Regions from separate parts of the Paenibacillus sp. Pae15 genome, predicted to be linked through region 2. Evidence: predicted binding sites of a transcription regulator. Region 2 holds the regulator's gene; the other holds the start of a gene.
What was found. Region 2 encodes CtsR, which represses protease genes until heat stress. Its sites were predicted from a motif close to ATGGTCAATAAAGGTCAAACA; they were not measured.
Positions count from the first base shown of each region.

Region 1: a site for CtsR is predicted at 7,400-7,420, ahead of clpP (ATP-dependent Clp endopeptidase proteolytic subunit ClpP). Genes of this name have one in related genera too.

Region 1 is NZ_JALJRM010000032.1:20,524-36,806, reverse strand. It holds gene eno (phosphopyruvate hydratase) at 1-1,061, opposite strand, end outside; gene gpmI (2,3-bisphosphoglycerate-independent phosphoglycerate mutase) at 1,097-2,650, opposite strand; gene tpiA (triose-phosphate isomerase) at 2,652-3,404, opposite strand; gene NR121_RS21240 (phosphoglycerate kinase) at 3,419-4,600, opposite strand; gene gap (type I glyceraldehyde-3-phosphate dehydrogenase) at 4,852-5,856, opposite strand; gene NR121_RS21230 (sugar-binding transcriptional regulator) at 5,942-6,970, opposite strand; tRNA gene NR121_RS21225 (tRNA-Arg) at 7,241-7,312, shown strand; gene clpP (ATP-dependent Clp endopeptidase proteolytic subunit ClpP) at 7,475-8,056, shown strand; gene NR121_RS21215 (stalk domain-containing protein) at 8,214-9,989, opposite strand; gene NR121_RS21210 (HPr family phosphocarrier protein) at 10,445-10,714, opposite strand; gene whiA (DNA-binding protein WhiA) at 10,962-11,891, opposite strand; gene NR121_RS21200 (gluconeogenesis factor YvcK family protein) at 11,897-12,886, opposite strand; gene rapZ (RNase adapter RapZ) at 12,883-13,782, opposite strand; gene NR121_RS21190 (ROK family glucokinase) at 13,837-14,787, opposite strand; gene trxB (thioredoxin-disulfide reductase) at 14,951-15,898, opposite strand; gene NR121_RS21180 (tetratricopeptide repeat protein) at 15,988-16,283, opposite strand, start outside.
Region 2 is NZ_JALJRM010000029.1:64-16,346, forward strand. It holds rRNA gene rrf (5S ribosomal RNA) at 62-178, shown strand; gene NR121_RS20000 (CtsR family transcriptional regulator) at 592-1,053, shown strand; gene mcsA (protein-arginine kinase activator protein McsA) at 1,066-1,587, shown strand; gene mcsB (protein-arginine kinase McsB) at 1,618-2,685, shown strand; gene clpC (ATP-dependent protease ATP-binding subunit ClpC) at 2,751-5,195, shown strand; gene radA (DNA repair protein RadA) at 5,345-6,712, shown strand; gene disA (DNA integrity scanning diadenylate cyclase DisA) at 6,731-7,810, shown strand; gene pssA (CDP-diacylglycerol--serine O-phosphatidyltransferase) at 7,900-8,643, shown strand; gene NR121_RS20035 (PIN/TRAM domain-containing protein) at 8,798-9,895, shown strand; gene ispD (2-C-methyl-D-erythritol 4-phosphate cytidylyltransferase) at 10,003-10,707, shown strand; gene ispF (2-C-methyl-D-erythritol 2,4-cyclodiphosphate synthase) at 10,707-11,192, shown strand; gene gltX (glutamate--tRNA ligase) at 11,277-12,728, shown strand; gene NR121_RS20055 (hypothetical protein) at 12,816-13,157, shown strand; gene cysE (serine O-acetyltransferase) at 13,164-13,832, shown strand; gene cysS (cysteine--tRNA ligase) at 13,835-15,232, shown strand; gene NR121_RS20070 (Mini-ribonuclease 3) at 15,242-15,679, shown strand; gene rlmB (23S rRNA (guanosine(2251)-2'-O)-methyltransferase RlmB) at 15,709-16,283, shown strand, end outside.

The sequences.
Region 1 (16,283 bases), on a different contig from region 2:
GCCATTTCAATCGCATCGAACGTCTCGGTCAAGGAACCGATTTGGTTGACCTTGATCAGGATCGAGTTGCCGATGTTCTGCTCAATGCCTTGGGAAAGACGGTTCGTGTTTGTCACGAACAGGTCGTCGCCCACCAGCTGTACTTTGCTGCCCAGCTTATCGGTCAGCAGTTTCCAGCCTTCCCAGTCATCTTCGGAGCAGCCGTCTTCGATCGTAATGATCGGGTATTTCTCAACCCAAGAAGCAAGGAAATCTACGAATTCCGCAGAAGTGAACGATTTGCCTTCACCCTCGAGGTGGTATTTGCCGTCTTTGAAGAACTCCGTAGAAGCAACGTCCATACCCAGGAACACATCCACGCCCGGCTTATAGCCCGCACGCTCAATCGCGGCAATGATCGTTTGAATCGCTTCTTCATTGGAGCCAAGGTTAGGAGCGAAGCCGCCTTCGTCGCCTACGGCGGTGTTCAGGCCCTTGTCCTTCAGGACCGCTTTGAGGCTATGGAAAATTTCCGCACCCGTACGCAGCGCTTCTTTGAAGGATGGAGCGCCCACCGGCAAGATCATGAACTCCTGTACGTCCACGTTGTTATCCGCATGCGCACCGCCGTTGATGATGTTCATCATCGGAACCGGCAAGGTTTTGGCATTAAAGCCGCCAAGGTATACATACAGCGGAACGTCGAGCGCTTCCGCCGCTGCGCGGGCAACCGCCATGGAAACGGCGAGGATCGCATTCGCGCCGAGCTTGCTTTTATTCGGCGTACCGTCAAGCTCGATCATGCGCTTGTCGATACCCACTTGATCGAGTGCATTCATGCCGATGATTTCCGGTGCGATGATGTCGTTCACATTCTCCACGGCTTTGAGCACGCCTTTACCAAGGTAGCGGGATTTGTCCCCGTCACGAAGCTCTACCGCTTCATAAGCGCCTGTCGATGCACCGGATGGAACGATAGCGCGGCCGCGCGCTCCGGATTCCAGGAATACTTCCACCTCAACGGTCGGATTGCCGCGGGAATCAAGCACCTCACGGGCGTACACATTGGAGATTACAGTCATTGCTAGATACACTCCTTGTCTTTTTTAATCAAATGTCAGTTATGTTTAACACTTGCTGCCAAAAGCGACTTTCCGGTCATTTCCTCCGGCTGGGCTACACCGAGCAGGTCCAGCACCGTCGGGGCGATATCCGCCAGAATGCCATCGTTTCTTAGTGTAACACGACTGTCGGTAATAATGAAAGGTACAGGATTGGTCGTATGCGCGGTATTGCGCGATCCGTCCGGATTGGTCACGATATCTGCATTGCCGTGGTCAGCCGTTATCAAGGCAACGCCGCCTTTAGCCAGAACGGCTTCGACCACTTGACCCAGGCAATCATCGGTGGCTTCGACCGCCTTGATCGTAGGCTCAAGCAGACCGGAATGGCCGACCATATCCGGATTTGCAAAGTTTAAGATAATGACATCTTGTCTTTCGGCTTCGATTTCCGCAACGGCCGCCGCCGCAACCTCATAAGCGCTCATCTCGGGCTTCAAGTCATACGTGGCTACTTTAGGCGAGTTGATCAAAATCCGTGTCTCGCCCGGCAGTTCGACATCCCGGCCGCCGCTGAAGAAGAACGTAACATGCGGATACTTCTCCGTCTCGGCGATGCGAAGCTGCTTCAGACCGTTTTGCACCAGCACTTCACCAAGCGTGTTATCCAAGTTCTTCGGCTTATAAGCCACATAACCGCCAACGGTTTCGCTGAATAAGGTCAAGCAGACATAATATAAATCCTTGGGAGCCTTCTCCCCCCGGTCAAAGCCGCGAAAATCGCTGTTGGTAAAGACCTGGGACAGCTGAATGGCGCGGTCAGGCCGGAAGTTGAAAAAGATGACCGAATCTTCCGATTCAACCAAACCGACAGGCGTACCGTCGGGCTTTACGATGACCGTCGGCATAACGAACTCATCGAACACCGAACGGTTATAAGAATCCTTGATCGCGTCCATCGGGTCCTCAAAAGTCGGCCCCTCGCCGTACACCATCGCACGGTAAGACTTCTCCGTACGCTCCCATCGCTTGTCGCGGTCCATCGCGTAGTACCGGCCCTGTACCGTAGCGATTCGTCCTACGCCGAGCTCGGCAATTTTGTTTTGCAGCTGTTCCATATACTTCACAGCGCTGTCCGGAGCTACGTCGCGGCCGTCCAGGAACGCATGAATGTATACGTCCTCGAATTTTTCCTTTTTGCATACTTCCAGCAGGGCAAACAGATGCTCGATATGGCTATGTACCCCGCCGTCGGACAACAGGCCGTACAGATGAAGCTTTTTCCCTTTGTTCCGTGCATGGTTGATCGCGCCAAGGATGGTTTCATTCTCGAAAAATTCGCCTTCCCGAATCGATTTGGAAATCCGGGTTAAATCCTGATACACAATCCGGCCGGCGCCGATGTTCAAATGGCCTACTTCGGAGTTGCCCATCTGGCCCTCCGGAAGACCTACGGCTTCCCCGCAAGCGGTAAGCGTCGTATGCGGAAACTGGTTCCAGTACCGGTCATAATTCGGTTTTTTGGCTTGAGCAACGGCATTTCCCTGGACTTCGCTACGCAGTCCAAAGCCGTCCAGAATAATAAGGGCTACCGGTTTGGGTCTGGCCATCTTACTTAGCCCCCTCAACCAGCGCGATGTAAGATGCCGGCTCCAGGCTCGCACCGCCCACCAAGGCACCGTCGATGTTAGGCTGCTGCATGTATTCGGCAATGTTGTTCGGTTTCACGCTGCCGCCGTACTGAATCCGTACGGCTGCCGCCGTCTCTTGTCCGTATAAGCCGGAGATCAGCTCGCGGATATAGCCGATCACGTCTTCCGCGTCGGCAGCGGTGGAAGACTTGCCCGTTCCAATCGCCCAGATCGGCTCATAAGCAACAACCACTTGCGCCGCTTGCTCAGCGCTAAGACCGGCGAAAGCCGCCTCTGTCTGCACTTTGCACACGGATTTGGTTTGACCCGCTTCCCTTTCCTCCAGCTTCTCGCCCACGCAGACGATCGGCGTCAAGCCGTGCTTGAACGCGGCATGCACTTTTTTGTTCACTGTTTCATCCGTCTCCGCAAAATAAGCACGGCGTTCGGAGTGACCGATGATGACGTAATCCACACCGAGATCCTTCAGCATGACGCCGCTGATTTCGCCTGTGTAAGCACCGCTGTCTTCAAAATGCAGGTTCTGGGCGCCCACCTTCAGCGAGGTTCCTTTTACCGCTTCCACCAATGCAGGCAGATTCGTAAAAGGCGCGCAAATGACGCTTTCAACCCCGTCGGCCTCAGCCTTGCCTTTGACATCATTTACAAAAGCTACAGCCTCCCGCACCGTTTTGAACATTTTCCAGTTGCCCGCAATAATCGGTTTACGCATGTTTGACTGCCTCCTTACTTATCGTTCAAGGCGACCACGCCCGGAAGCGCCTTGCCTTCCATAAATTCCAAAGAAGCGCCGCCGCCCGTGGAGATGTGGTCCATCTTATCTCCGAGCTGGAACTTCTCTACCGCAGCCGCAGAGTCGCCGCCGCCAATAACCGTATAACCGGATGTCGCGGCGCAAGCCTCCGCCACAGCTTTGGTTCCGTTCTTGTAAGGCTCCAGTTCGAATACGCCCATCGGTCCGTTCCATACGATCAGCTTGGATTCGGCGATGGTCCGGGCATATAATTCGCGTGTTTTCGGTCCGATGTCGAAGGCTTCCCAATCTGCCGGGATCGCGTCAACCGGAACGACCTTGGTATTCGCATCCGCGCTGAATGCGTCTCCTACCACGACGTCCACAGGCAAAAGGAAGTTGACACCTTTCTCCTTTGCTTTACGCTCAAACTCCAGAACCAGCTCCAGACGGTCGTTATCCACAAGCGATTTGCCGATCTCATAGCCTTTGGCCTTGAAGAACGTATAGGACAAGCCTCCGCCGATGATAATGTTATCCGCGATTTCGATAAGCTTTTCAATAACGGCGATTTTGTCCTTCACCTTCGCTCCGCCCACAATCGCCGTGAAAGGACGATCCGGATGGTTGAGCGCTTTGCCGAGTACTTCCAGCTCTTTTTCCATCAGGAGGCCGGATACCGCCGGCAAATGGTGTGCAATCCCTTCCGTAGACGCATGCGCGCGGTGCGCGGCGCCAAAGGCATCGTTTACGTACAGATCAGCGAGCTCGGCAAAAGCTTTAGCCAGCTCCGGATCATTCTTCTCTTCCCCGGGATAGAACCGCACGTTCTCCAGCAGGAGCACGTCACCGTCCTTCAGCTTTGCAACCTGCGCCTTCACTGCATCTCCGATCGCTTCATTCGCTTTGGCGACCGGCTTGCCGAGAAGCTCGGACAGACGCTCCGCCGCAGGGGTTAAACGCAGCTCTTCCACGACTTGGCCTTTCGGACGACCCATGTGGCTGGCAAGGATTACCTTCGCTCCGCGTTCCGTCAAATACCGGATCGTTGGCAGCGTCTCACGGATCCGCGTGTCATCGGTAATTTTACCGTTTTCGAGCGGCACATTGAAATCAACCCGGACAAACACTCTTTTACCGCTTACTTCTACGTCTCGAATGCTTTTTTTACTCATCCTATTCATGCCCTCCAACCGGTTTTATCCTGCCCGCACATAAAAAATGTGGGAATGTCTCCTCATCTGTAAAGAACAGCCCGTCCCGTCATAGTCGGGAGTGCCGCAGAGCGTCAGCCTGCATCTTCGTTTCACGGATTCCTGCTGCCTTGCGGAAACGAATGTTTGGCTAACGCTGTGGGCACACCCTACAGCCCACGATGGCGAGTTTCTTTTAAAAAGATGATCAGAGCATTACCACAATTTTAACATTACAGACCTTTTTTCGCGATAAAGTTTGCCAAATCTACAACACGATTGGAGTAACCCCACTCGTTGTCATACCAGGATACGACTTTGACCATGTTGTCGCCGACCACCATCGTGGACAGAGCGTCGATCGTGGAGGAAGCAGGATCGCCGTTATAGTCGCTGGATACAAGCGGCTCTTCGGAGTAGTTCAGGATCCCTTTCAGCGGACCTTCGGCAGCCTCTCTCAACGCAGCGTTCACTTCGTCGACCGTTACGTTTTTGCTCAATTCAACCACCAGGTCCGTTACGGAAACGTTAGGTGTAGGCACGCGCATAGCCATACCGTTCAGCTTGCCTTTCAACTCCGGCAGAACCAGGGAAACGGCTTTCGCTGCACCCGTCGTGGACGGAATGATGTTCTCGGCAGCGGCACGTGCGCGGCGGAGGTCCTTATGCGGCAGGTCAAGCACTTGCTGGTCGTTTGTGTAGGAGTGAACGGTCGTCATCATCCCTTTTACGATACCGAACTTGTCATTGAGAACTTTCGCAAACGGAGCCAAACAGTTCGTTGTGCAGGATGCGTTGGAGATGATCGTATGGGCGGATGGATCATACTTGTCTTCGTTAACGCCCATAACGATAGTGATGTCTTCGTTGGTAGCCGGCGCAGAGATGATGACTTTCTTGGCGCCGCCTTTCAAGTGAAGCTCCGCTTTTTCTTTCGCGGTGAAGATCCCTGTGGATTCTACGACGATTTCCACGCCGTTAGCTCCCCAAGGCAGGTTCTCAGGATTACGCTCGGCAAACACTTTGATCGATTTGCCGTTGACGATCAATGCACCTTCCGTAGATTCAACCGTAGCATCCAGTTTACCGTGCGTTGTATCATATTTAAGCAGGTGCGCCAATGTGTGTACGTCTGTCAGATCGTTGATCGCTACGATCTCAACCTCCGGATTGTTAAGAGCCGCACGAAATACGTTACGGCCGATACGTCCAAAACCGTTAATTCCTACTTTTACCATAGTAATTGCCTCCTAAAAATGGTTATGATGTGTCGTCTAACGGCCGCGGGCCGCTGCAACATATGTCAAGACAGGCCGGAGCCTATCAAGATGTCAGTCGTTGTACAATGTATTGCGCCGCCGCTTCATCGGTGATAAGCACATCTTCGTGCCCGTGCTTCAGCACCGAGACAATCGCTTCACCTTTGCTTTTGCCGCCGGCGATCCCGATCACCGTATCCATACGCTGAATATCTTCCATACGGAGCCCGATGGTCGGCATTTTGTGAAGGATGCGTCCTTCCCTGTCAAAATAATACCCGAACGCTTCGGCAAGCGCTCCGTCACGCTGCAGGCTCTCTGTCGTTTCACTATCCACCTTGCGGCGTCTGGCCATGACCATAGCGTCTCCTATGCCGTGCATGACCATCCGCGCCTTGCGGATAAATTGAACAATTTCGGAGATGTGATCATCCTGCATCAGCGATTGATAAGCTTCCTCGCCCAGATGATCCGGCACGTGCAGCAGCCGATAACGGGCTCCGGCCTTCTTGGCCATCGTGGAAGCAATCGTATTCGCCTGAAGCTCCACGCTTTCCCCTAATCCGCCCCGGGCAGGAACGAACCAGCATCCCTTCATCGGATTTGCAGCCGTCAAATGGTACGCGACTTCAGCCAGCGTGGACCCTCCGGTCACGGCAATGACTTCGTCCTCCCTGACCAGCTTGCGGAGTACAGAAGCGCCGGCGCGCCCCAGTTCCTTCTTCGTGTGAGGAGATACGTCCGAATCCCCCGGTACAATAACGACCTGCCTCAAGCCATAATGCGAGCGTATGCGTTCCTCCAAATCGGTAAGTCCGAACAAATCCTTCACCAGCGGTTCGATTTTCTCAAGCAGTTCTCTTCCGGCTGCACTGATGCGCATCCCGGAGGCCTCCACATCGATCAGCCCCTGCTCTTTGAGGAAATCCACTTCCCCGCGAAGCACCCGCTCCGTCATGTTCAATGACAGTGCCAGCGTCCTGCGGCCCACCATTCCGGAAACCAGGATATAGTGAAGTATGGTATACCGCTTCTTCAAGGTATCCACCAAATCAGGGAGAAGCTGCTGTTGAATAGAAAGGATCTCTCTCATGGATTCACTCCGCTCATATATGGACGTTTTTTGTCCCGGTACTGCATTTTTAGTCCCACATCTTCCAAAAAAAGAACTAAGCACTCTCACTTAGCTGAACTTATTATACTCCAATATGTTCCTTGCTTCAAGAGGCTCCCATTCGAATTTTTTCCCATTGGCCTGCAGCCTATTCATTCAAAACTTTTTGATTTATGGAGTTGCATTTATCAGCACGATAGATTATAATAACTTTTGCTGTCACCTTGAGACAACATCCTAATTGTATATGCGCCCGTGGTCCAATGGATATGACGTAGGCCTCCGGAGCCTGAGATCAAGGTTCGATTCCTTGCGGGCGCGTTGCTGTTTTTTGGTTTACAGAATAACGGCTGCCATAATGCTTTGGCATCTTTCGAAATACTCCATCAGGAGTTTTTTTATTTTCTTTGTTTGACCTTTCTTGACCTTTGTTTGATTTTCCGTTATGATGGTTATAGTTTAAATATAAGGAGGCTGCAGCTCATGAGTTTTATTCCTATGGTTGTCGAACCTGACGCAAGAGGGGAACGCGCCTACGATATTTACTCCCGTCTGCTTAAGGACCGCATTATTTTTCTCGGTAGTCCGATCAACGATGTTGTAGCCAATTCGATTATCGCCCAGCTGTTGTTCTTGACAGCAAGCGATCCGGACAAAGATATCCATCTGTATATTAACAGCCCGGGAGGCTCCATCACATCGGGAATGGCGATTTACGACACGATGCAGTTCATCAAGCCGGACGTATCTACGATTTGCGTAGGTTTGGCTGCATCGATGGGAGCATTCCTGCTCGCGGCAGGCGCCAAAGGCAAACGGTTCGCCCTGCCAAACAGCGAAGTCATGATTCACCAGCCGCTTGGCGGCGCCGAAGGGCAAGCCAGCGATATCGAGATCCGTGCAAGACGTATTCTGAAAATGCGCGACAAGCTGAATACCATTTTGGCAGAGCGTACCGGTCAATCCGTCGAGCGTATCGAAAAAGATACGGACCGCGATAACTTCATGTCGGCGGCGGAAGCGGTATCGTATGGCTTGATCGATAAAGTGATCGAGCGCGTGTAACACTGTCGCAATGAAAAAAGTCCTGAACGGCGAATAAGCCGAATCAGGGCTTTTTTATTGGCTTTCAGTCCTTTAAACCAGCTTTTGATTCTCAGCAAAAAAAGACCTTTCCCCACCGCTTTCTGAAAGCGGGAGAAAAAGGTCTTGTTGCGAACGATTATTGCGCCCGATCATCGAGCGGGTAGAAGATCAGGTCGAATGGAAGCGCAGACCCGGCCGGAGGGCTGAATTCAATATCCAACGACTCTTCCTTGCCCGTAGTTTTCGCCAAAATCTGCATACCGTCGAATGCGGTCATCACACCGGAGTAAGGAACCATACGGATTTCACCGTTGATTTTGATCGGCCCCTTAAACACCCCTCCTCTAGGAAGAATCATGACCGCCATCTTCCGCGGTTTATCCGCGTGAATTTTGTACACTACCCCATAGTTGCCTTCGTTGCGCACTTCTTGTCCACGCTGCGGATCATATCCGGGCTGGAACGGATCCGTCTTCCCATCCCCGATAACCAATCGTGACGGCGTAGTAAATGAGCTGGCATCAATGTTCCAGATCAGTTCGGAAACCGGGAATGTGCCGCGGACATGACCGTTAAACGCAAGCTTCGGAAGCTGCAATGCATTTTGTGTAATTTCCGGAGCGGTCACGAATGTAAACTGCACCTTTCCGCTTGTTTCCACATCGTAGAACAAATTCACCCCTTGATCGGGATAAAAATCCGGAAATTGCTTATATACAAATGTTTTTTGAGGCGGAATCGTCATCGTCTCGTTAATCGGATCGCCGATCAGGAAATCGACGGTTGCCTCGCTGCCGATCAAATTCGCATAAACGGAAGGCCATACCTCGCCTTTATTCGTCGTTTTGACCGTTACCGGTTTATCAGTCAGGTTGGTTGCCAGAATCGCCAGCGTCATTTTTTCTTTCGTTCCGTTAATATGATCCGCGTACAGACGTCCTTTGCCTTCAACATCATCCTGATACAAAATTCCTTGTTCGGTGAAGGTCTCCGGGCTGTCGCTGACAAGCAGCTTGCGGGAGCGGTCCTCCGTCACCTGCTTCGGCAGTTGGGGAAGTTCCCAGAAATTATTCCACAGTGTGCCCCAATCGGTCTTAATGTAACTGCCCACTGGCTTCGTGTAGATCGGATATTCCACTTTATTCAGATAGGTTTCATTCGTAATCACAAGGTTGCGGGTATAGGGCTCGCTCTTGTTGCCGTTACGATCCCATACCGTCAGAGTAATCGGATAAGTGCCGGGAGCGAAATAGGCCTCTTCCCTGCCCTGCCACTCGTACTTTGGAAGACCTTCCGCATCCGGGTCGTAACTCAGGTCCACAAATTTGACCGGTTCACCGATCTTGTAGGTCGGCTTGGCAAACGTAAACTTGGCAACGGGGTTTGAATTGCTTGTATCCGGATTGTAAATTCCCCGCGGAGGCTTCGTGTAAAGTACATCGACCCGTTTCAGCTCATCATTGTATGTATATCTCGCCCCCATGTAGTCGGCTAGCCAAGTCAGCTTGATCATCAGCTTACCGTTCACAATCGCAGCCACATCGTCAAAATGCTGCCAGTATCCGTTAATCCACACGGATTTGTTATCAATGTCGAGCATGATATTGTAACCCGGCGTATCCATTTCAATTTGCCGTTTGGATGCAATCCATTCCACTCTCATCCCGAAAGCATCGCCCAAAAACTTGGCGGGAACGAATGTCTTGTCCTTGATGATGGTCGCCGGAGCCTCCAGCGTAACCTGCTCCCCGTTCAGGAAAGCTTCCTTCTTGTTCAGGTAGAGTAATACATAAGTCGTCCCGGAAGATATCGGCGCTTCTTGTTCCGCAGCAGAAGCCATAGGGACCGCTACAAACGACAGCAGCATCGACATGATTAGCAACAAGGCCAATTCTTTCCTTATTCGTTTCATCCTTCTACTCCTCTTTGTGCAGCTCTTTTGGTGCCGTAAGAAAACCACTAACGAACTAGGTCGTCCCTTAATGAGCGACCGTGATTCAAGGGCAGGGTTTCTTGCAATAAAGAAAGTGTTTAACTACGCTGCAAATTTATACTTTCTTTATTATTCTTAAGAATTACTTCTCATCGAAGTCTTTTCTTAAAGCCGGAACGGCAGGGTGGCACAGCTCCCCGCTTCACAGGCGAGATGCTGTTTCCGAAACCGCCGGAAAGCCGAGCCCTCATAAGGCTTGTTTATGCGGATGTTTCCAGAAACAACAAAAAACCTTTTCCGGTTATAGCACGTCTATATAGACGCACGGCCCGAAAAAAGGTTGCGCTTTTTTCTGATGAATTTCTGCTTGTCCCTCCAGGTAAAATAAGGAAGCCCGCAAAAGAAAAAGCTTCCTTATCGGAAGCTTGCAGATCTTATTGGTTCTCCAATTCCTCTTTGCTCACTAATGCGACTAAAGCGTTTACAGCCTGTTCTGCGTCCGAACCTTCCGCACTTATGTGGACTTCGGTCCCCGTACTAATGGCAAGGCTCATAATGCCCATAATGCTCTTGGCATTGACTTTCTTCTCGTCTTTCTCCACAAAAATTTCCGAGGAAAACTTATTCGCTTCCTGCACGAAAAGTGCTGCCGGTCTGGCATGAAGGCCTGTTTTTAATTTGACGACTACTGGGCGTCTCGACATGCAACCAATACCCCCTACAATCTTAATTCCCAAAGGATGAAGGGCTGAACGCCCTAAGAGTAATTAAATTTCACCGTCCTATAAAGAAGGATGGTATCCCAAAACAATTCAGAGCGGAAACCTTGCCAAATCGGTAACCGTTCTGCATTCGTTAAAAAGCGATTTTTCAGTTATTATACCATTTTTCATTAGTTTACACTAGAATTATTGATAATTTACACAAAAAATCTACATTTAGACGAATTTCTCACGATTTCCTGAGCTTTTCCGCCAGTTCATCGATTTTTCTCAAACGGTGATTGACTCCGGATTTGCTGACTTGACCCTTCAGCAGATCCCCGACTTCCTTCAAATTCATATCCGGATGCTTCAAACGGATTTCCGCAACTTCCCGGAGCTTCTCCGGCAGATTATTAAGACCGACTTCTTTTTGCAGAAGGCGAATATTATCGATTTGGCGCACCGCCGCACCGATCGTTTTGTTCAAATTCGCCGTTTCGCAATTGACCAAACGGTTTACCGAGTTGCGCATGTCCTTCATGATCCGGACGTCTTCAAAACGGAGCAAAGCCTGGTGCGCACCGATTAAACTGAGAAACTCGATGATTTTCTCGCCTTCCTTGATGTAGAGGACAAATCCTTTTTTGCGTTCGATACAGCGGGCATTCAGGTCAAAATCATTGGCCAATTGGCACAAAGCCTGACAGTGCTCTTCGTACATCGAATAAATTTCCAAATGATAAGAAGAGCCCTCCGGGTTGTTGACCGAGCCTCCCGCCAGGAAAGCCCCTCGCAGATATGCCCTTTTGCAGCAGCTTTTCTTAATAATATCCGGCTCTATGCCCGGTGTGAACAGAAATCCCTCGGAAACAATCCGCAGCTCCTTTAAAATCTCCTGCACCTGATTGGGAACACGCACAATATATACGTTGTTCTTCTTCAGCCGCATTTTTTTGCGGACCAGAAGCTCCGTATGCACCTGAAACGTCTTTTTGAGAAGCGTATAAATCCGCCTTGCGATGGCGGCATTCTCCGTCGAGACATCCAATACAATCTTCTGACTGGAAACCTGGACGGCCCCATTCATACGAAGGAGGGCAGATAGCTCCGCTTTCTCGCAGCATTGCTCCGACTCCATCAAGGTAAGTTCTTTTTTCGTTTGGGCGGCGAAGGACATGGTAATCACCTCTTCTTGAACATCCAGCTCTCCACCAGTTGATAAATGTGCTGACTTAGCTTTTCCGCATCGTGACGTAAATAAGTTCGGAACAAGACGAGGCGGTCGGCAATGACCTTGTAGCCTTGCTTCGTCACTTCATCCAAATCCAGTTGAACGACCTTTGCGCCTTTTTCGGCATACCGGTTTTGAACCTTCTCGGGAATCTCTTCATTATTCACAATGACATAATCGAACAAATCCTGCCCGACATGATCTCGAATCGCTTTCAAATGGTCGCTCACTTTATAATCGTCGGTCTCTCCAGGCTGGGTCATTACGTTGCAAATAAACATTTTCAACGCTTGGGACGACACAATCGTCTCCGCGATCTCGGGTACCAGCAAGTTCGGCAAAATGCTGGTGTAAAGACTCCCCGGACCAACCAGTATAGCATCCGCCTGCCGCAAAGCCTCCAACGCTTCCGGCAGAGCACAAGCATCAGCCGGTTCGATCGATACGCGGCGGATGACACCGCCTGCCTGGGGAATCTTGGATTCCCCCTTCACAACGGTGCCATCCTCCATCTCCGCGATAAGTACAATCGACTGATCCGAAGCCGGAAGCACGCGGCCGCGAACAGCCAGAACACGGCTCAGCTCCCGCACCCCGGTAACGAAATCACCGGTAATATCTCGCATCGCCGCTAACATTAGGTTACCCAAACTGTGTCCAGCCAAACCATTCCCTTTATCAAAACGATATTCGAGCAGTTGGCCCAGCAGCGGTTCCACATCCGACAACGCGGTTAATACGTTGCGGATATCGCCCGGCGGAATAATTTCAAGCTCGGAGCGTAAAATGCCTGAGCTCCCTCCGTCGTCGGCCACCGTGACGATAGCTGTAATATCCATGGGCTTCTGTTTAAGTCCGCGAAGCATGACCGACAGACCCGTTCCCCCTCCGATGACAACAATCCGCGGCCTGATTTTTCCCCTCTCATGGACAAGCGTCATTTCTTCACCTCAACCCGATCGCGTTCCGAATCCCGGTGAGTGACTCTGATCACTTCCGTTTCGCTATTGCCCATCATTTTACCGAGATATTCCGCAATCGCAACCGAGCGGTGCTTACCTCCGGTACAGCCGATACCGATGACGACTTGGCTCTTGCCTTCCTTCTTGTACTGGGGAATGAGGAAATGCAGCATATCGAGGAGCTTCGCCAAAAACTCCTGCGTCTCCGTCCATTTCATGACATAATCGTACACTTCCGTATCCTGCCCGGTGTTCGGACGTAAATGCTCCACATAATGCGGGTTGGGCAAAAAGCGAACGTCAAAAATCAAATCGGCATCAATCGGAATTCCGTATTTAAAGCCAAATGAGATTACATTTATAGATATGCCGCCTACCTCTAGGTTGGTGAAACGGGAAATGATCTTTTCTTTGAGCTGGGTTGGCTTCAAATTGCTGGTATCGATCACCTGAGTAGCCAGACCCTTTAGCTCCTCAAGCAGCTTCCTTTCCTGCTGAATGCCTTCCAGCGGCGCTCCTGTCGGAGCCAGAGGATGCTTGCGCCGGCTTTCCTTATAACGCTGCACCAGAACCGAATCCGTTGCATCGAGGAACAATATTTCATGAGTTAAAGTATAATTCTCGTTAATGAACCGAAGCGACTCCGACAGCGAAGTGAAAAACTCACGGCCGCGGAGATCGATCACAAGTGCTACTTTACCGATTCGACCTTTGGATTGCTCAATAAGCTCGGCAAATTTAGGAATCAAGACCGGAGGGAGGTTATCCACGCAGAAAAAACCCAGGTCCTCCAAGCTTTGCACCGCTATGGTTTTGCCGGCTCCGGACATCCCCGTAATGATCACCAGCTTGCCGAGAGTTTGCATTTCTTCCATGGGGTTCTTCTCCTTCCACTGCCCGGAGAAGCCGCAGGACGGCTCGATCCGGGTTTATCCCCGCAGATTAAGGCCGGCAGCGCCAACGACTCCGGCATCGTTGCCTAGAACAGCCGGGACGATGTCCACGCCTTCCTGCGCGGTTTCCTGAGTATGCTCTCTGTAGTGTTTACGGATCGCGTCAAACAGGATATCGCCCGCCTTGGATACGCCTCCGCCGACGATAAATCGCTGAGGATTTAAGATAACGGAAACGGTAGCCATCGATTTGCCGAGGTACAAGGCAGCGCGGTTGATAATACGAAGCGCCGTTTCGTCGCCGGTTTTGGCTGCGTCGAACACATCTTTAGCCATGATGTTTTCTACAAGTGCCAAAGAGGTACTCTCGCCGCGTTCCACCGCTTCCTTCGCCATTCGAATAATGCCCGTTGCGGATGAGACGGTTTCCAGACAGCCCTTTTTGCCGCAGCCGCAATCGATAGCCTCAAGGTCGGGAACAATCGCCATATGCCCCAGTTCGCCGGCCATACCGGAAAAGCCTTGGTAAATTCGGCCGCGGATAATGATCCCGCCACCGACACCGGTGCCAAGCGTATAGCAAACGATGTTCGGGATACCCGCGCCTGCACCCGCCCACGCTTCGCCAAGGGCCGCCACATTGGCGTCATTGTCGATTATCACCGATTTTCCAAGCTTTTCTTCAAGAATTTTCTTCACCGGCACATTGCGCCAGCCCAGGTTGGGAGACAGCTTAACGAAGCCTTCGGAAATATCCATGAATCCGGCGATTCCCGCTCCGATCCCTGCAACCTGATCCCATGTATAATCGGACTCCGCCACCAGTTTGCGAACGTACTGCGCGATATTTTCCAACACCACGTCGGCGCCGTGCTCGGTACCGGTCGGCCCTTCGTCTGTGAGCAGCAGCTTGCCCTGCTCATTACATAAGCCCACCTTAATGGAGGTACCTCCCAAATCGACTCCGACGTATACTTGTTGTTCCATGCTTCTTAATCACCTCATAAAAATTGCCAATCTATGTTGTCCAAGACCTTTGAAGACCCGGCTCATATGCACTCTCTCTTGTTCCAACTATAAGCCAACGTCTACAAGAGGTCAAGCGAAGGCTAAAGAAAAAACGCGGAACGAAAGTTCCACGTTCAATCGATTAAAGAGACTGGCTCCAATCGTGTACCATATGCCCTTCAAGAAATTTTTCGCAATCCAGCGCAGCCATACAACCGCTGCCGGCAGCCGTAATCGCTTGGCGATACTTGCTATCCTGTACGTCGCCGCAGGCGAATACGCCTTCCACATTGGTCAAGGATGAACCCGGCTTCGTGATAATGTAGCCCAGCTCGTCGGTTTCGATTTGTCCGCCGAGGAAATCCGTATTCGGCTTATGGCCGATCGCTATGAAGATGCCGTCCGCTTCGATCAATTCTTCTTCGCCGGTTTCGTTGTTTTTCACTTTTAGACCGGTAACGCCTTTATCCCCGGATATAATCTCCAGAGGCGTACGGTTTAAGCTCCAAACAATCTTTTCATTCTCGCGCGCGCGATCCTGCATGATTTTGGAAGCCCTCAGCTCGTTTCTGCGGTGGACGATGCGTACTTCCGTTGCAAAACGTGTCAGGAAATTTGCTTCCTCCATCGCCGAGTCGCCGCCGCCGACCACGATAATCTTTTTGCCGCGGAAGAAAAAGCCGTCGCAGGTTGCACAGGTGCTGACGCCGCGGCCGATGCTTTCCTTCTCGTTCTTAATGCCGAGCAGCTTGGCCGATGCGCCTGTAGAGATGATCAGCGATTCCGCGACAATGTCTCCAAGACCTTCTACGTTGAGCTTGAACGGACGCTCGGAGAGATCCACCTTATTGACCCAGCCGGTTTTAAATTCAGCGCCGAAGCGTTCGGCTTGTTTACGCATATTCGACATCAATTCCGGCCCCATGATGCCTTCAGGAAACCCCGGAAAGTTTTCCACATCCGTTGTGGTGGTCAACTGGCCGCCCGGCTCCGGACCTTCGATAACAAGCGGGTTCAAGTTGGCGCGTGCCAAGTAGATAGCTGCCGTTAACCCGGCAGGTCCGGTTCCGATAACGATTGACTTGTACATATGGTTTCCTCCCAATCCACTGCAACTCTTAAAGCCGCTTCTTTACGGCCGGTTGTCAGCGTATTTTTTTCTATACCTTCATATTAAGGTTAAGACTCCAAGCTTGCAAATTTATCAAAGATGGCGTCCATCTTTTCTTTCAATCCGCAGGCTTCATCAATCAGCTTGGCATTCCTGCTGACGGTAGCTACCGATACGCCGTAGCGATCCGCGGTTTCCTGATAGCTGACAGGGCGTCGGTGCATCTTTGCCGTCAGGTATTCCAGGGCCGCTGCCCAGCCCTCCACTTTCGTGATTTTGGGCACGTTCGGAAATACTCTTGATAAGTATTCTACCCAAAGCGTTTGTAAATCGTACTGCTGCACCATATCGTAGCGGCGGAACA
Region 2 (16,283 bases):
GATGATCAGCGGCTTGGTTTCGATCCAGTTTTCAGGGCGCAAGCCTTGAGAAATGAATACGTTTGGTGATGATGGCGGAAGGGAACCACGCGTACCCATACCGAACACGACCGTTAAGCCTTCCAGCGTCGATGGTACTTGGACCGCAGGGTCCCGGGAGAGTAGAACGTCGCCAAGCAATGAAAGAGCCTCTTTGGATTTATAATCCGAAGAGGCTCTTTCCTGTTGTGTGATGCATAAAATAAGCACATCTTTTCAATTTGAAATGCTTTTGCGGTATATGAAATAAACGATGGGGTGTTTTTTAAAAATAAGCGCACGGTATTATTTAAAGACATAATCTTAGGGAAAGAATACATAATAAGCATAGGAACCGAAACCGTTGTTGCTTAAACGAAGTTAAACAAATGTGATATCGGAGCATCTCGCTGTAGGCTCAGTCTGGAGCACTGCGGGGTGTTGCATTATTGTAAAAATCTGATATAATGTTTTTAAAGTCAAAGAAAGTCAAAGTCAATAATTGAGATTTTCAATGGCTTTCACACAACATTTTACGAACTGGCTTTACTTCTGCCTTTGGAGGTCGAACGGATGCGAAATGTTTCAGAAGTTATCGAACAGTATCTGAAGCAAATTTTGCAGCAGAGCCCGGGCGGCGTGATTGAGATCCAGCGTAATGATCTTGCCGATCAGTTCAACTGTGTTCCATCACAAATCAACTATGTCATCAGTACCCGTTTTACTTTGGAAAAAGGGTACATTGTGGAAAGTAAACGAGGCGGCGGCGGGTACATTCGAATTCAGAAGATTAAACTGCATTCTCATGGCCCCGTGCTTGACCATATTTTTCGAACGATCGGCTCGCATATGGATCAATCCGCTTCGGAAGGTCTGTTGTACCAGCTAGAGGAGGGCGGCTTCATTTCCGAAAGGGAAGCGGCCATCATGAAGGCAGCTATGGCAAGAGAGGTGCTCACCTTGAAACTGCCTCTTCGCGACGAGATTCGGGCGAAGCTTCTTAAAGCCATGCTGATCTCCTTACTTAGCAAATGAGGAGGGAACCGAATGTTATGTCAAGAATGTGGTAAAAAACAAGCAACGCTGCATTTTACTAAAATTTTGAATGGCGAGAAGACGGAATTTCACATTTGTGAAACGTGTGCCAGGGAAAAGGGAGAGCTGATACCGGGAACCCCGAATGGCTTTTCCATTCACAATCTGTTGAGCGGATTACTTGACTTTGAACCCTCAACAACGCCCGGCACGCTGGCGAATAAAGTTCAACCGAGCCGCTGCGAGCATTGCGGGCTTACTTATAGTCAATTTAGTAAAGTAGGACGATTCGGCTGCAGCGAATGCTACAAATATTTCGGTGAGAAGCTCGATCCCCTTTTCAAAAGAGTCCACGGAAATATCATTCACACCGGCAAGGTTCCAAAACGATCTGGCGGGTTGATTAAATATAGGCGCGAAATCGATCGGCTCAAAAAGGAGCTGCTGTTATCCGTTGAAAATGAAGAATTTGAGCAAGCGGCCAAGCTTCGGGATCAGATTCGGGAATTAGAAAAGAAAGTAGCCGAAGGCTGAGATAATGACAGGTTGTTGGGGGGAATGCTTATGACAGAGGCGAGCCGGTTTACAAAGCATGCTCTGAGCGATTGGATGAAGGCGGATGGCCCAGATTCGGATATCGTGATGAGCAGCAGAATTCGCATTGCCCGGAATTTACGGGCCTACCCTTTTCCTATGTTGGCGACGAACCAACAGTCAAAAGAGGTTTTGGATCAAGTAGCTCAGGCGCTTCATAATGATGAATTGAATACGATCAGCAAGTTTACGCTGCTTCCGCTCTCGGAATTGAATGATTTGGAAAAACGGGTGCTGGTTGAAAAGCATCTGATCAGTCCGGCCCTGGCTAACGAGTCACGGAACGGTGCGGTTATTTTGAGCGATAATGAATCGATCAGCATCATGGTGAATGAAGAAGACCATCTGCGAATACAATGCCTGTGCCCCGGTTTTCAAATTAAAGAAGCGTGGGAGATGGCTAATGAAATCGACGATGCTTTCGAGGTGCAGCTGAACTACGCATTTGATGAGAAAAGAGGGTACATGACGAGCTGCCCGACAAATGTCGGAACCGGTATTCGCGCGTCGGTTATGATTCACCTTCCGGCGTTGGTGCTGACTCAGCAGATCAATCGAATTTTGTCGGCTATCACACAGGTAGGCTTGGCGGTTCGGGGTCTGTATGGTGAAGGCAGCGAGGCTCTGGGCAATCTGTTCCAAATATCCAACCAGATTACGCTCGGGCAATCGGAAGAGGAAATTATCGACAATCTTTACAGCGTAGTCAGACAGATCATCGAGCATGAACGGGCGGCCAGACAGAAGTTGGTACATGAAACCAAAGCCAAAATTATCGATCGAGTCAGCCGTTCCTATGGAATTCTTTCCTATGCGGCGATTATGGACTCCAAAGAAGCGACGCAGCGGTTGTCGGATGTTCGGCTGGGCATTGATTTACAATTTATCAAGAATGTGTCACCAAACGTACTGAATGAGCTTCTCGTGATGACCCAACCGGGTTTTTTACAGCAATTAGCAGGAGAAAAGCTAACCCCTGAAGAAAGAGACATTAGAAGGGCCCAGCTGATCCGGGACAAATTATCACAATCGGATTGAAGCCCGGCCGAGTTCATGTTAATGTGGAAACCATATTCCCTTACTAATTTTTGGAGGTGTTACACATGATGTTTGGCAGATTTACAGAACGTGCGCAGAAAGTACTGTCTTTGGCTCAGGAAGAAGCCGTTCGTTTGGGTCATAACAATATTGGAACGGAGCATATTTTGCTCGGTTTGATTCGCGAAGGCGAAGGAATTGCGGCCAAGGCGCTGATCGCGTTGGGGCTTGGTTTGGAGAAAATTCAGGACGAAGTCGAATCGCTGATCGGCAGAGGACAAGAGCAGCCGACGAATATCGCTTATACCCCTCGAGCCAAAAAGGTTATTGAGCTGTCCATGGATGAGGCGCGAAAACTCGGGCATACGTATGTCGGAACGGAGCATATTCTGCTCGGATTGATTCGCGAAGGCGAAGGTGTTGCAGCGCGAGTGTTGGGCAATTTGGGCGTAAGCTTGAATAAAGCCCGCCAACAAGTGCTCCAACTTCTTGGCAGCAGCGAGGTGGTCTCGCCGAACCATGGTAGCCCTGCTAATGTAAATACACCGACTTTGGACGGTTTGGCGCGTGATTTGACCGCCTATGCCAAAGAAGGCAACCTCGATCCGGTTATCGGCCGGAGCAAGGAAATCGAGCGCGTCATTCAGGTGCTCAGCCGTAGAACGAAGAACAATCCGGTCCTGATCGGGGAACCGGGGGTTGGTAAAACCGCTATTGCGGAAGGCCTGGCCCAGAAAATTGTAGCCAATGAGATTCCCGAGACTTTGCGTGACAAACGCGTGATGACTTTGGATATGGGATCTGTCGTAGCCGGTACCAAATACCGCGGCGAATTCGAAGACCGTCTGAAAAAAATCATGGATGAAATTCGTCAAGCCGGCAACATCATTCTTTTCATTGATGAGCTGCATACGCTTATCGGTGCAGGCGGAGCGGAAGGCGCAATCGATGCCTCCAATATTCTGAAGCCGGCGCTGGCCCGCGGCGAACTGCAGTGCATCGGAGCGACGACGCTGGATGAATATCGCAAATATATCGAGAAGGATGCCGCTTTGGAAAGACGCTTCCAGCCGATTACGGTGGATCAGCCTTCTCCGGAAGAGGCGATTCAAATTCTCCATGGGCTTCGTGACCGGTATGAAGCACACCATCGTGTAAAAATTACAGATGAAGCGATTGAGCAAGCCGTGAAGCTCTCCGATCGTTACATCACGGACCGCTTCCTCCCGGACAAAGCGATTGATTTGATTGATGAGGCAAGCTCAAAAGTAAGGCTTCGCTCTTACACCGTTCCGCCGGATCTGAAAAAGCTCGAAAGCCGTTTGGAAGACATCCGCAAGGAGAAGGATGCTGCCGTACAGAGCCAGGAATTCGAGAAAGCAGCCGCGCTTCGTGACACGGAGCAGAAGATGAGAGAAGAGCTCGATGCCACAAAGAACGAATGGAAGGAAAAACAAGGCCGCACCGACTCCGAGGTGACGCCGGAAGATATCGCCCAAGTGGTGGCCAGCTGGACCGGCATCCCGGTGGTGAAGCTGGCTGAAGAAGAAACCGAGCGTCTGCTCAAAATGGAATCCATTCTGCACGATCGGGTGATCGGACAGGATGAAGCAGTGAAAGCCGTGAGCCGCGCAATCCGTCGTGCAAGAGCGGGGCTGAAGGATCCGAAGCGTCCGATGGGTTCATTTATATTCCTTGGGCCGACAGGGGTCGGTAAAACGGAATTGGCCCGCGCTTTGGCGGAGTCGCTGTTCGGCGATGAAAACGCGGTGATCCGGATTGACATGTCCGAGTACATGGAGAAGCATTCCACTTCCCGTTTGGTTGGAGCGCCTCCGGGATATGTCGGATATGAGGAAGGCGGACAGCTTACGGAGAAAGTACGCCGCAAGCCGTACTCTGTCGTTCTTTTGGATGAAATTGAGAAGGCTCATCCGGAAGTGTTTAATATCTTGCTTCAAGTGCTTGAAGACGGACGTTTAACGGACTCCAAGGGCCGTACAGTAGATTTCCGCAACACGCTGATTATCATGACATCCAACGTCGGGGCGGATTTGATTAAGAAAAACTCGACGCTGGGCTTTACTGCGGCACAAGATTCGGGCAGAGATTACGCAAACATGAAGGACAAAGTCATGGGCGAACTGAAGAAGAGCTTCCGTCCGGAGTTCTTGAACCGGATCGACGAAATCATCGTATTCCACTCCCTGGACGAAAAGCATATCGGCGAAATCGTATCGTTGATGGCCGAAGAACTGCGTAAACGTCTGAAGGAGCAGGAAGTGGATTTCGTACTGACCGATGCGGCCAAGGCATTCCTTGCCAAAGAAGGCTACGATCCGGCATTTGGTGCAAGGCCTCTACGCAGAGCGATTCAAAAGCATATTGAAGATCGTTTGTCTGAAGAATTGCTCCGCGGCAACATCAGTAAGGGCGATACGCTTACGATTGATGAGAAAGAAGGCGAGTTGATTGTGGAGCGCAATCAAGGCGTCGCTTCACAAGCATAATGAAAAAATCCGGCTGCCGTTTTCCGGCTGGTCGGATTTTTCTTTATACGGAATGAACTGGGAGGGTTTTCAAGGGTGTTGCATCATGGTAAACTTTGTTTTGTAGTACTATAAGCGCGTTTGGGCTTGAAGCAGGATTAGGAGGCGCAATGGCCAAAGCAAAAACAAAGTTTTTTTGTCAGCAGTGCGGCTACGAAACGCCGAAATGGTTCGGCAAATGCCCTGGCTGCGGAGCTTGGAATACTTTTGTGGAAGAAGTGGAGACTTCCGGCAAGAGCAGGGGGCTTCATTTATCTTTTTCCGATAAGAAAGAAAAAGCAGTTTCCATCATAAACATAGAAAGCAGTCAGGAAGAGCGCATTATCACGGATAACCGGGAGTTAAACCGTGTGTTGGGAGGAGGCGTCGTACCAGGATCCCTTATTCTGGTAGGGGGCGATCCTGGAATTGGCAAATCGACACTTCTGCTGCAGGCTTCCTACGCATTGACGCAGCAAAATCTCAAAGTGCTGTATATTTCCGGCGAAGAATCCGTCAGGCAGACGAAGCTCCGAGCCGACCGGCTTCAAGCGGTCTCCGGTTTGTTGTTTGTACTTAGTGAAACGAACGTGGAGTATATCGAGGCGGCGATTGATGAGATGGAGCCGGATTTTGTCGTCATTGATTCCATTCAGACGGTATATCATCCCGCTGTGGCTTCGGCACCCGGCAGCGTATCTCAGGTCAGAGAATGCACGGGGCATTTTATGCGCATCGCTAAAGGGAGAGGCATTGCCACCGTGCTTGTGGGCCATGTTACTAAGGAGGGGTCGATTGCCGGGCCGCGACTTCTCGAGCATATGGTCGATTGCGTGCTTTATTTTGAAGGGGAGCGGCATCACTCGTATCGTCTTTTGCGTGCCGTAAAGAACCGGTTCGGTTCGACGAATGAGATCGGTATTTTTGAAATGCGGGAGAGCGGATTAGTCGAGGTGAGCAACCCTTCGGAGCTGTTCTTGTCGGAACGGCCGATGGGTGTATCCGGTTCAACCGTGGTTGCGAGCATGGAGGGAACCAGGCCGGTTCTGGTTGAACTGCAGGCGCTCGTATCGACCACAAATTTCCCTTCTCCCCGGAGGATGGCCACCGGCTATGATCACAACAGGTTGTCGCTGATCATCGCTGTGCTGGAGAAACGGATGGGTCTGTTCTTGCAGAATCAGGACGCTTACCTCAATATCGCAGGCGGAGTCAAGCTCGACGAACCGGCAGTAGACCTTGCTGTGGCGGTGAGCATTGCCTCAAGCTTCCGCGATCAGCCTACACAGCCGTTCGACGTTGTCTTCGGCGAGGTGGGCCTGACCGGTGAGGTCCGCGGCGTTTCCCGAGTAGATCAGCGGGTGCGCGAAGCGCAGAAGCTCGGCTTCAAGCGGGTCATTCTCCCGCACAAAAGTCTGAAGGGGTGGACGCCGCCCGCAGGAATTGAAATCATCGGTGTGAATACTGTAGCCGAAGCGCTATCAGCAGCTTTAGTATAACCGTCAGGAGGGACACCTTTGAGCAAGGAAGAAGCGAAACGCGACGTGATGAGCCAACTGCTGCAGTTGGTAGCGCCGGGAACCCCTTTTCGGGAAGGGCTCGAAAATGTGCTGCGAGCCAAAACCGGCGGTCTGATCGTCGTAGGATACAGTCCGGAAGTGATGGAAATTGTGGACGGAGGATTTTCCATCAACTGCGACTTTTCCCCAAACTATTTATATGAGTTGGCCAAAATGGACGGCGCCATCATTCTCAGCGAAGATCTCAAACGCATACTTTATGCCAATACACAGCTGATTCCGGATTCATCCATCCCATCCACCGAAACGGGGATCCGTCACCGGACAGCAGAGCGCGTCGCGAAGCAGACTTCCAAGCTGGTAGTGTCGATTTCGCAGCGGCGAAACGTCATCACGCTGTATCAAGGAAATTTGCGGTATGCCTTAAAAGATATTGGTGTGATTTTGACCAAGGCGAATCAGGCGATTCAAACGTTGGAAAAATATAAATCTGTACTCGATCAGGATTTGACGAACCTTGGCGCTTCGGAATTTGAAGAGCTCGTGACGCTACATGATGTAACGGGAGTTATACAACGTATCGAGATGGTGCTGCGTATTAAGGCGGAAATCAATCGCTACATCAACGAGCTGGGGAACGAAGGCCGTCTGATCAGTATGCAGCTGCATGAATTGGTCGGTAATACGGAATACGAAGCCTTTTTGCTGATTAAAGATTATGTCAAGGATCCCAGCGACGAAAAGGTTAAAGAAGTCTTGAACTCGCTCAAACGGCTGGCCACCGACGAAATGCTGGATCATTCCCACATTGCCCGAGTGCTTGGATTCCCGCATGCGACCAACAGTGCGGAGGAAATCGTATCCCCGCGGGGGTATCGGGTATTGAATAAAATCCCGAGGCTGCCGTCGGTGATCATTCATAATCTGATCGAGCGCTTCGAACAGCTTCCTCATCTGATGATGGCCACGATCGAGGAACTGGACGAAGTGGACGGAATCGGAGAAGTAAGGGCCCGAACGATAAAAGAAGGCCTAAAACGAATTCAAGATCAGGTACTCATTGACAGGCATATCTAACTTGCATACAATCATAAGGTACCTTAGTATAATTGAATTGGGTTAGGTTTTTTTGAATAGGGCACAGTATAACCAGAGGTGGATTAATCATGATAACGAAATCCCTCCCGAATTTGTTTACCGTCGGGAACTTGTTTCTCGGCATCATTTCGATCATTATGGTGTTTAACAATAAACCCGAGCTGGCGGCTATTATGGTGCTTGTGGCTATGCTGCTTGACGGTTTGGACGGACGGTTGGCCCGTGCGCTCAATGTTCAAAGCGAATTCGGCAAGGAACTGGATTCGCTGTCCGATGTCATCTCGTTTGGGGTGGCTCCGGCGTTCATTATGTATGTTATGGCCTTTACCGAGATGAACGCGGCAGGGGCGTGGATTGTCACGGCGATTTTCCCCATTTGCGGAGCGCTGCGGTTGGCTCGCTTCAACGTGATTGCCGGTACGCCCGGCTACTTTATCGGTTTGCCCATACCGGCTGCCGGCGGTGTTCTTTGTACGCTTGCTCTGTTTCACAATGAGCTGAGCACCATGGTGCTTGTCTTGGCCACACTTCTCCTGTCCTATCTGATGGTCAGCACGGTGAAATATCCGAACTTCAAGAAGGTGGGCATTCCAAAAGCGGCGATATGGGTAACCCCGATCGTGGTGATCATCGCCGTTGTCATTGCCGTTCAATTTCCGGGCACACTGTCCAAGATCATCTTTGTACCGCTGCTCCTGTATGCACTGTACGGCCTAAAAAAAAACGTTGACCGTCTTTTCGTCTTTCTCCGCCTGAAGAAAAAGAAAACGAATACGATGGAAGAACCGGAATCCAAAACAACGACAATTTAACGAAGAGATGTCCGTGAAAATGAAAAGCATTTATTTTCCTTATGGAAATAAATGCTTTTTTGTTTTTTTCTTACGGAACGATTAGGCAGGAAACTTTTGGTTCATAATTGTAACGTAAGGGATTATGCAACCGATTTTGATGGAGGTGAAGTCTATGATGAAAAAATGGTTCCAGCTTCTATTCGCAGTTATTGGCGGTACGCTTGGATTACAATGGAGTGATACGATAGGTAAACCATTATTTGAAGTCATAGGTACAGTAACGGGTATTCATGAAATAAAAGGCCAGGGAGCATGGATGTTTGGGGTGGGAGCACTCTTCTTTTATTCGATGAGCTCCTGGGCGCTAAATTCTCTGCTTAAGGTCATGGTTCAGGGGGAAGAACGCGCGGCGAATATGCCGGCGGCCGATATGCTTGCCGGGGCGGCGGGAATGGTGATGGGATTGTTGGTCTCTTCCGTTCTGCTGAATCCTTTGGCGCGTGCGGGTATATTCAATCCGCTGCTGCATATGCTGTGTATCGCGATTTTCTCGTATGCGGGATACCGGATGGGGATCTTGAAGAAAGAAGAGTTGTTAGCCGCACTCGATAAGCGGCGGTCGGATCGGAGACGCGGCGCTTCAGGCGAAGCCAAAGAGTTTGAGGAGCATAAAATTCTGGATACGAGCGTCATTATCGACGGCCGGATTGCAGATATCTGCAAGACGGGGTTTATTGAAGGTACGCTGGTCATTCCGGAATTCGTGCTGGAGGAGCTTCAGCATATTGCCGATTCCTCCGATCTGTTGAAAAGAAACCGCGGACGTCGGGGGCTTGATATTTTGAACAAGATTCAAAAGGAGCTCGACGTGAAGGTGCTGATCTATGAAGGGGATTTTGAAGAGATTTCCGAGGTGGACAGCAAATTGGTTAAGCTGGCGAAATTGCTTCAAGGCAAAGTGATCACGAACGATTTCAACCTGAATAAAGTATGCGAGCTTCAGGGCGTGTCGGTTCTGAACATCAACGATTTGGCCAATGCGGTGAAACCGGTCGTACTGCCGGGAGAGGAAATTCTCGTGCAGGTAATCAAGGACGGCAAAGAGCACGGTCAAGGCGTCGCTTATTTGGATGACGGCACGATGATTGTGGTCGAAGGCGGGCGTGACTTTATCGGCACGACACTGGATGTTCTGGTGACGAGTGTTCTGCAAACTTCAGCCGGACGAATGATTTTTGCTAAGCCCAAGCTATTGGAAAAAGCGCTCTAACGCGGTATGATAGTGTAGATGCGCTAATCGGGCCCATGTCTTGCCGGAAACGGCAGCTTTCGCGAAAGCAGGGCCCTGAAGCCGATATGTTGTGGCAGGTGGACAAGTTGACGATCAGACTTGGAGTAGTCGTTGTCGCTGCGGGCAAGGGCTCGCGGATGGGCACAAAAGAAAGCAAGCAGTATTTGCTGATTGATCATAAGCCGATTCTCGTACATACGCTGGAGCTGTTTGAACGCTTCGCTCCGGTAAGCAGCGTTGCGCTCGTTACCGGAGCGGACGATGTGCCGCGCTGCGGTCAGTTTGTCAGGGAGTACGGACTGGGCAAAGTAAAGCATATTATACAGGGTGGAAAAGAACGGCAGGATTCCGTTTATCAGGGCTTGCAGGCCTTGAAAGGGACTGTCGATTGGGTCATGGTACATGACGGCGTCAGGCCGTTCACGGCAGTTGAGCACCTCACCGCCTGTCTGCATCAAGCGATGAAGACGGAGGCGGCAGTGCTTGCCGTGCCCGTGAAGGACACGATCAAAGTCGTGGACGGCTCAGGGGTGATCCAATCCACTCCTGACCGGAGCAGCTTGTGGGCGATCCAAACGCCGCAGGCTTTTCGTTTTTCCGTGCTGCTGGAGGCGCACGAACGCGCCCGGCAAGAAGGGTTTACAGGGACGGACGATGCCATGCTGGTGGAGCGGATGGGGATCCGCGTGTCGGTAGTGGAAGCCGACTATTACAATATTAAAATCACGACTCCCGAGGATCTGCCTTGGGCGGAGTGGATTATTCGCAATGTCAGGGGAGAGAAGAAATGATGATTCGGGTAGGACAAGGCTTTGATGTACACCAGTTGGTGGAAGGGCGCAAGTGCATCATCGGCGGAGTGGAAATCCCGTACGAGAAGGGACTGCTCGGGCATTCGGACGCGGACGTGCTGCTGCATGCGGTGAGTGATGCCATTCTGGGAGCGCTCGGGCTTGGGGATATCGGCAAGCACTATCCCGATACGGATGCCGCCTTTAAAGATGCGGACAGCTATAAGCTGCTGGTAGACATATGGGGGAAGGCGAAGGAAGCGGGATACCGTTTGGGAAATGTGGATTGCACCATCATCGCGCAAAAACCGAAGATGGCTCCGTATATTCCGGCGATGGCGGAGCGCATCGCTCAGGCGCTGGAGGCGGAGACGAGCCAAGTCAATGTGAAAGCAACGACGACCGAGCAGCTTGGATTTACGGGACGCGGAGAAGGAATAGCGGCACAAGCGGTTGTTTGTCTTGTCCAAGGTGTGCTATCATAACACATATTATTTTGACGGTTGATCGGCTTGCAGGCATCGTTCGGTCTGAAGGAACGCCTGCGGAGCAGGGGAGGAGAACAACGTATGGCAAAGTTTCGTGTGAGGTATGCGCCGAGCCCGACAGGGCACTTGCATATCGGGGGAGCGCGTACGGCGCTGTTTAACTATTTGATCGCCCGTAAGGAAGGCGGACAGTTCGTGATCCGTTTCGAAGATACGGATCAAACCCGGCATGTGGAAACCGGAGTGGACAGCCAACTGAACGGATTGAAGTGGCTGGGTATCGAATGGGACGAGAGTGTGGATGTAGGAGGACCGTATGGGCCGTATCGCCAAACCGAACGGCTGGACCTGTACCGGCCTTTTATTGACCGGCTGCTGCAGGAAGGCAACGCCTACTACTGTTACTGTACGGAAGCGGAGCTGGAGGAGGAGCGGGCTAAGCAGGAGGCTGCGGGCCAGATGCCGATGTATTCGGGCAAATGCCGCCATCTGACGCCGGAGCAGGCGGAGGCCTACAAAGCGGAAGGCCGCAAGCCGTCGATCCGCTTCCGTGTGCCGGAGAACCGGACGATTGCTTTCGAGGATCGGATTCGCGAGCACGTCGAATTCGATACGAACGGCATCGGCGATTTCATTATCGTCCGCCCCGACGGCATCCCGACGTATAACTTTGCGGTCATTCTGGATGACCACCTGATGGACATCACCCTAGTTATTCGCGGGGAAGAGCACCTGACCAATACGCCGCGGCAGATCATGATGTATGAAGCGCTTGGCCTTCCTGTGCCGGAATTCGCGCATTTGGCGCTGATCCTGAATCAGGACCGCAAAAAAATGAGCAAACGGGACGAATCGATCATCCAATTTATCGAGCAGTATAGGGATCTGGGTTATTTGCCGGAAGCGGTGATGAACTTTATCGCGCTCCTAGGCTGGTCTCCGAAAGGGGAGGAAGAAATCTTCACAAGGGAAGAGCTGATTGCAGGATTCGATCTCGACCGGTTGTCCAAGAGTCCTGCGGTATTCGATATGGATAAGCTCAATTGGATGAGCAACGTCTACATCAAAAAGGCGGATACCGAGCGTATTGCAGAGCTGGCACTGCCCCATCTTCAAAAAGCGGGCAGACTGCCACAGGAGTTGACGGACGAGCAGCGGCAGTGGGCTCACTCCCTGATCGGGCTGTATCAGGAGCAGCTGCGCTATGCCGCTGAGATTGTTGATTTGTCGGAGCTGTTCTTCCGTGAGGAGGTCAGCTATGATGAAGAAGCTAAAGCGATGCTTGCGGAAGAGCATGCACCCGTCGTATTGCACAGCTTCTTAACCCAGGTGGAACAGGCGTCAGAGTTTGATGTCGATGCTCTAAAGGCGATGCTGAAAGCTGTCCAAACGGAAACCGGCTATAAAGGGAAGCAGCTCTTTATGACGGTGAGAGTGGCCCTGACGGGTCAAATGCATGGGCCCGATCTGAATAGGACCTTGTATTTGTTGGGCAAAGAAAAGGTGATTCAACGGGTGAAGAAGTTATTGTAAAACTTCCGTTTTTTCGATATACTATAGAGATCATTGATATTGCTTTAACTTCATACTTAGTGGCGACGAACGGGAAAGTACGGAAAAATGCGGGATTCTCAGAGAGGACAACCGGTGTGGGGGCATGCCGGCTGCAAGTTGTCCAATCCTCTTTATCCGGAAGTGCACCCGGGAGCTGTAAAGACGATCTGCCTGCGAGCGCTCCGGCTGCAGCGGCAGGGTAGCCTTTACCGTGACGTTCACGATACGAACGATACGAGATGGATAAGCTTCCCGGCCAATCATGGCTGCCGGGAAGAGGATTTATACTTATCCAAGCAGAGTGGAACCGCGGTATTTGAACGCCTCTGCAGCCGAAATCGGCTGCGGAGGCGTTTTTTGCGCGACGTTCTTTCTTTCGCTTGGGGGATTAGGAAAGGGAAGCGGTGAAACGATATGTTCGAACGGATGAAAGAAGACATCAATACGATCTTTGAGAACGACCCCGCGGCCAGGGGATGGTTTGAAGTCGTCTTTACTTATGCCGGTTTGCATGCGCTTTGGGCGCATCGGGTCGCGCATTGGCTTTATAAAAAAAGATGGTATACGCTGGCCCGCGTGATTTCTCAGATCAGCAGGTTTATGACGGGCATTGAGATTCACCCGGGTGCGGTTATCGGACGGAGATTTTTTATCGACCACGGCATGGGCGTCGTCATTGGAGAAACCTGCGAAATCGGCGATGACGTACTGTTGTATCATGGTGTAACGCTGGGGGGTACAGGCAAAGAGCGAGGGAAGCGCCATCCGACCATCGGCAATAATGTGGTCATTTCGGCCGGAGCCAAGGTGTTGGGTTCATTCACGGTAGGAGACAACTCCCGCATCGGCTCGAATGCGGTAGTGTTGAGCGAAGTGCCGCCGAACAGCACCGTAGTGGGAATTCCGGGACGCATCGTCAAGAGGGATGGCGTTCGTATCGGTCGGTTGGAGCATGATAAGCTTCCCGATCCGATCATCGATATGTTCAAACAGCTGCAGGAGCAGGTTGACGAGCTGAAGGCGGCGCAGCAAAGGGAGCAGAAAAGGGAACCAGTGAAAACAAAGATCGGAGGAAACGATTGAGCATGTCGCTTAAGATTTATAACACGATGACACGTACGAAAGAAAACTTTATACCGCTGGAACCGGGTAAAGTAAAAATGTATGTGTGCGGTCCGACCGTATATGATTATATTCACATCGGAAATGCCAGACCGGTTATTTTTTTCGATGTGGTTCGCCGTTATCTGGAGTCGGTAGGTTATGATGTGACGTTCATTGTGAATTTTACCGATGTGGATGACAAGCTGATCAAGAAGGCCGCGGAGATGGGCACCACCGTTCCGGAGGTGGCGGACTTGTTTGTTCAAAAGTATTATGAGGATACGGCGGGTCTGGGTGTTCGCAAAGCGACGGCGCATCCCCGCGTGACGGAGAACATGGCGGACATCATCGAGTTCATTTCGGGGCTGGTAGCCAATGATTACGCCTACGAATCCGGAGGAGACGTTTATTTTCGGACATCCAAATTTACCGAGTACGGCAAGCTTTCCCACCAAAACCTGGAGGAGCTGCAGTACGGCATTCGGGTAGACGTGGACGAGCGCAAGGAGAATCCTCAAGATTTCGTGCTTTGGAAGGCTGCGAAGCCGGGTGAAATTAGTTGGTCAAGCCCCTGGGGTGAAGGCCGCCCGGGATGGCATATCGAATGCTCGGCGTTGGTTCGTAAATATTTGGGCGAAACGATCGATATTCACGGTGGAGGCCAGGACCTGACTTTTCCGCACCATGAATGTGAAATCGCTCAATCCGAGGGATTAACCGGCCGCCGGATGGCCAATTATTGGATGCATAACGGATTTGTGAATATCAACAATGAAAAAATGTCCAAATCGCTTGGGAACGGCATTCAAGTGCATCAACTGCTCAAGGAGATGCCGGGCCAGGTGATTCGCTATTTTATGCTCTCCGGCCATTACCGTAATCCGTTGAATTTCAGCGAGGATGCGGTGGAGCAAGCAAAGGGCAGCTTAGCCCGTTTGGACAACTGTATCGCCGCTTTGAAGCACCGGCTGCAATCCGCGGAAGCGGGGGAGGCCGACGCTGCGGTCGTGGAGGCGGTCCGTGCGGCCAAGGAGCAATTTGAAGCGAAGATGAACGATGATTTCAATACGCCGGATGCAATTACGGCGGTGTTTGAGCTTGTCAGTGCCGCGAATAATTATTTGCAATCGGGACGGGTAACGTCCGGTTCCCTGGAGCTGTTCGTACAGCAGTTTGCAGCGATGGACGGCGTGTTGGGTCTATTGGCCCCGGAGGCAGAGGAATTATTGGATGAAGAGGTGGAACGGCTCATTACAGAAAGGACCGAAGCGCGAAAAGCGAAAAATTGGGCCCGCGCCGATGAAATCCGGGATCTGCTGACAGAACGCGGCATTCAACTGGAAGATACGCCTCAAGGCATCCGCTGGCGGCGGAAGTAGGGCGAGTTTATGAAATGGGACGAAATGTCGGATCAGGAGATCAAGAGCCATTTATTTTCCTTCCCGCCCGCCCGCGAACCGGGTCAGCTTCATCCGCTGGTGCTGGCGTATATGGGAGACGCCATTTACGAGGTGTTCGTGAGGCAGTATGTGGTGGCGCAAACGAATCATAAGCCTAACTACTTGCATCGGACGGCTACCCGGTATGTTTCGGCAAAATCGCAGGCGAAATCGCTGCAGCGTTGGCTGCCGCATCTCACGGAAGAGGAACAGGATGTCGTCAAGCGGGGGCGCAATGCCAAGTCCGGGACAACCGCGAAGAATGCGGATGTGTTGGAATATCGGCACAGCACCGCGTTTGAATGCCTGATCGGCTATTTGTATTACACGCAGCAATGGGAGCGGCTTCAGTATTTGATGTTGCTGTCGTTGGAGCAGGATAAATAACATTCGAAGAAGGAAAGGGGGCCTTGGGCATGGAAGAAGAATTTATCGGAGGAAAGCATTCCGTACTTGAAGCGCTGCGTTCCGGGCGGACGATCAACAAAATTTGGATTGCCGAGCAGGCGCAAAAACAGCTCGCCCAGCCGATTATTGCCGAAGCGAAGCGCAGCGGGGTGGTTGTGCAGCTGGCTGACAAGCGGAAGCTGGATCAAATGGCCTCGGGCCTGCAGCATCAAGGAATCGTCGCGCAAGTGGCGGCATATGCATACGTCGAAGTCGAGGATTTGCTTGCGAGAGCGGAGGAGCGCGGTGAGATGCCGTTCTTGCTTTTGCTTGATGAAATAGAAGATCCGCATAACCTTGGCTCCATTCTGCGTACAGCGGACTGTACCGGCGTGCACGGGGTCATTATCCCCAAAAGACGTTCCGTGGGATTGACGGCTGCCGTCTCGAAAACATCCGCGGGTGCAGTAGAGTATGTTCCGGTAGCGCGTGTGACGAATCTGGCGCAGACCATCGAGCTGCTAAAGGAGCGCGGGGTATGGGTGGCCGGAGCGGATGTCGGGGCCGAGCAGCCCGTATACCAGACGAATCTGAACCTGCCTCT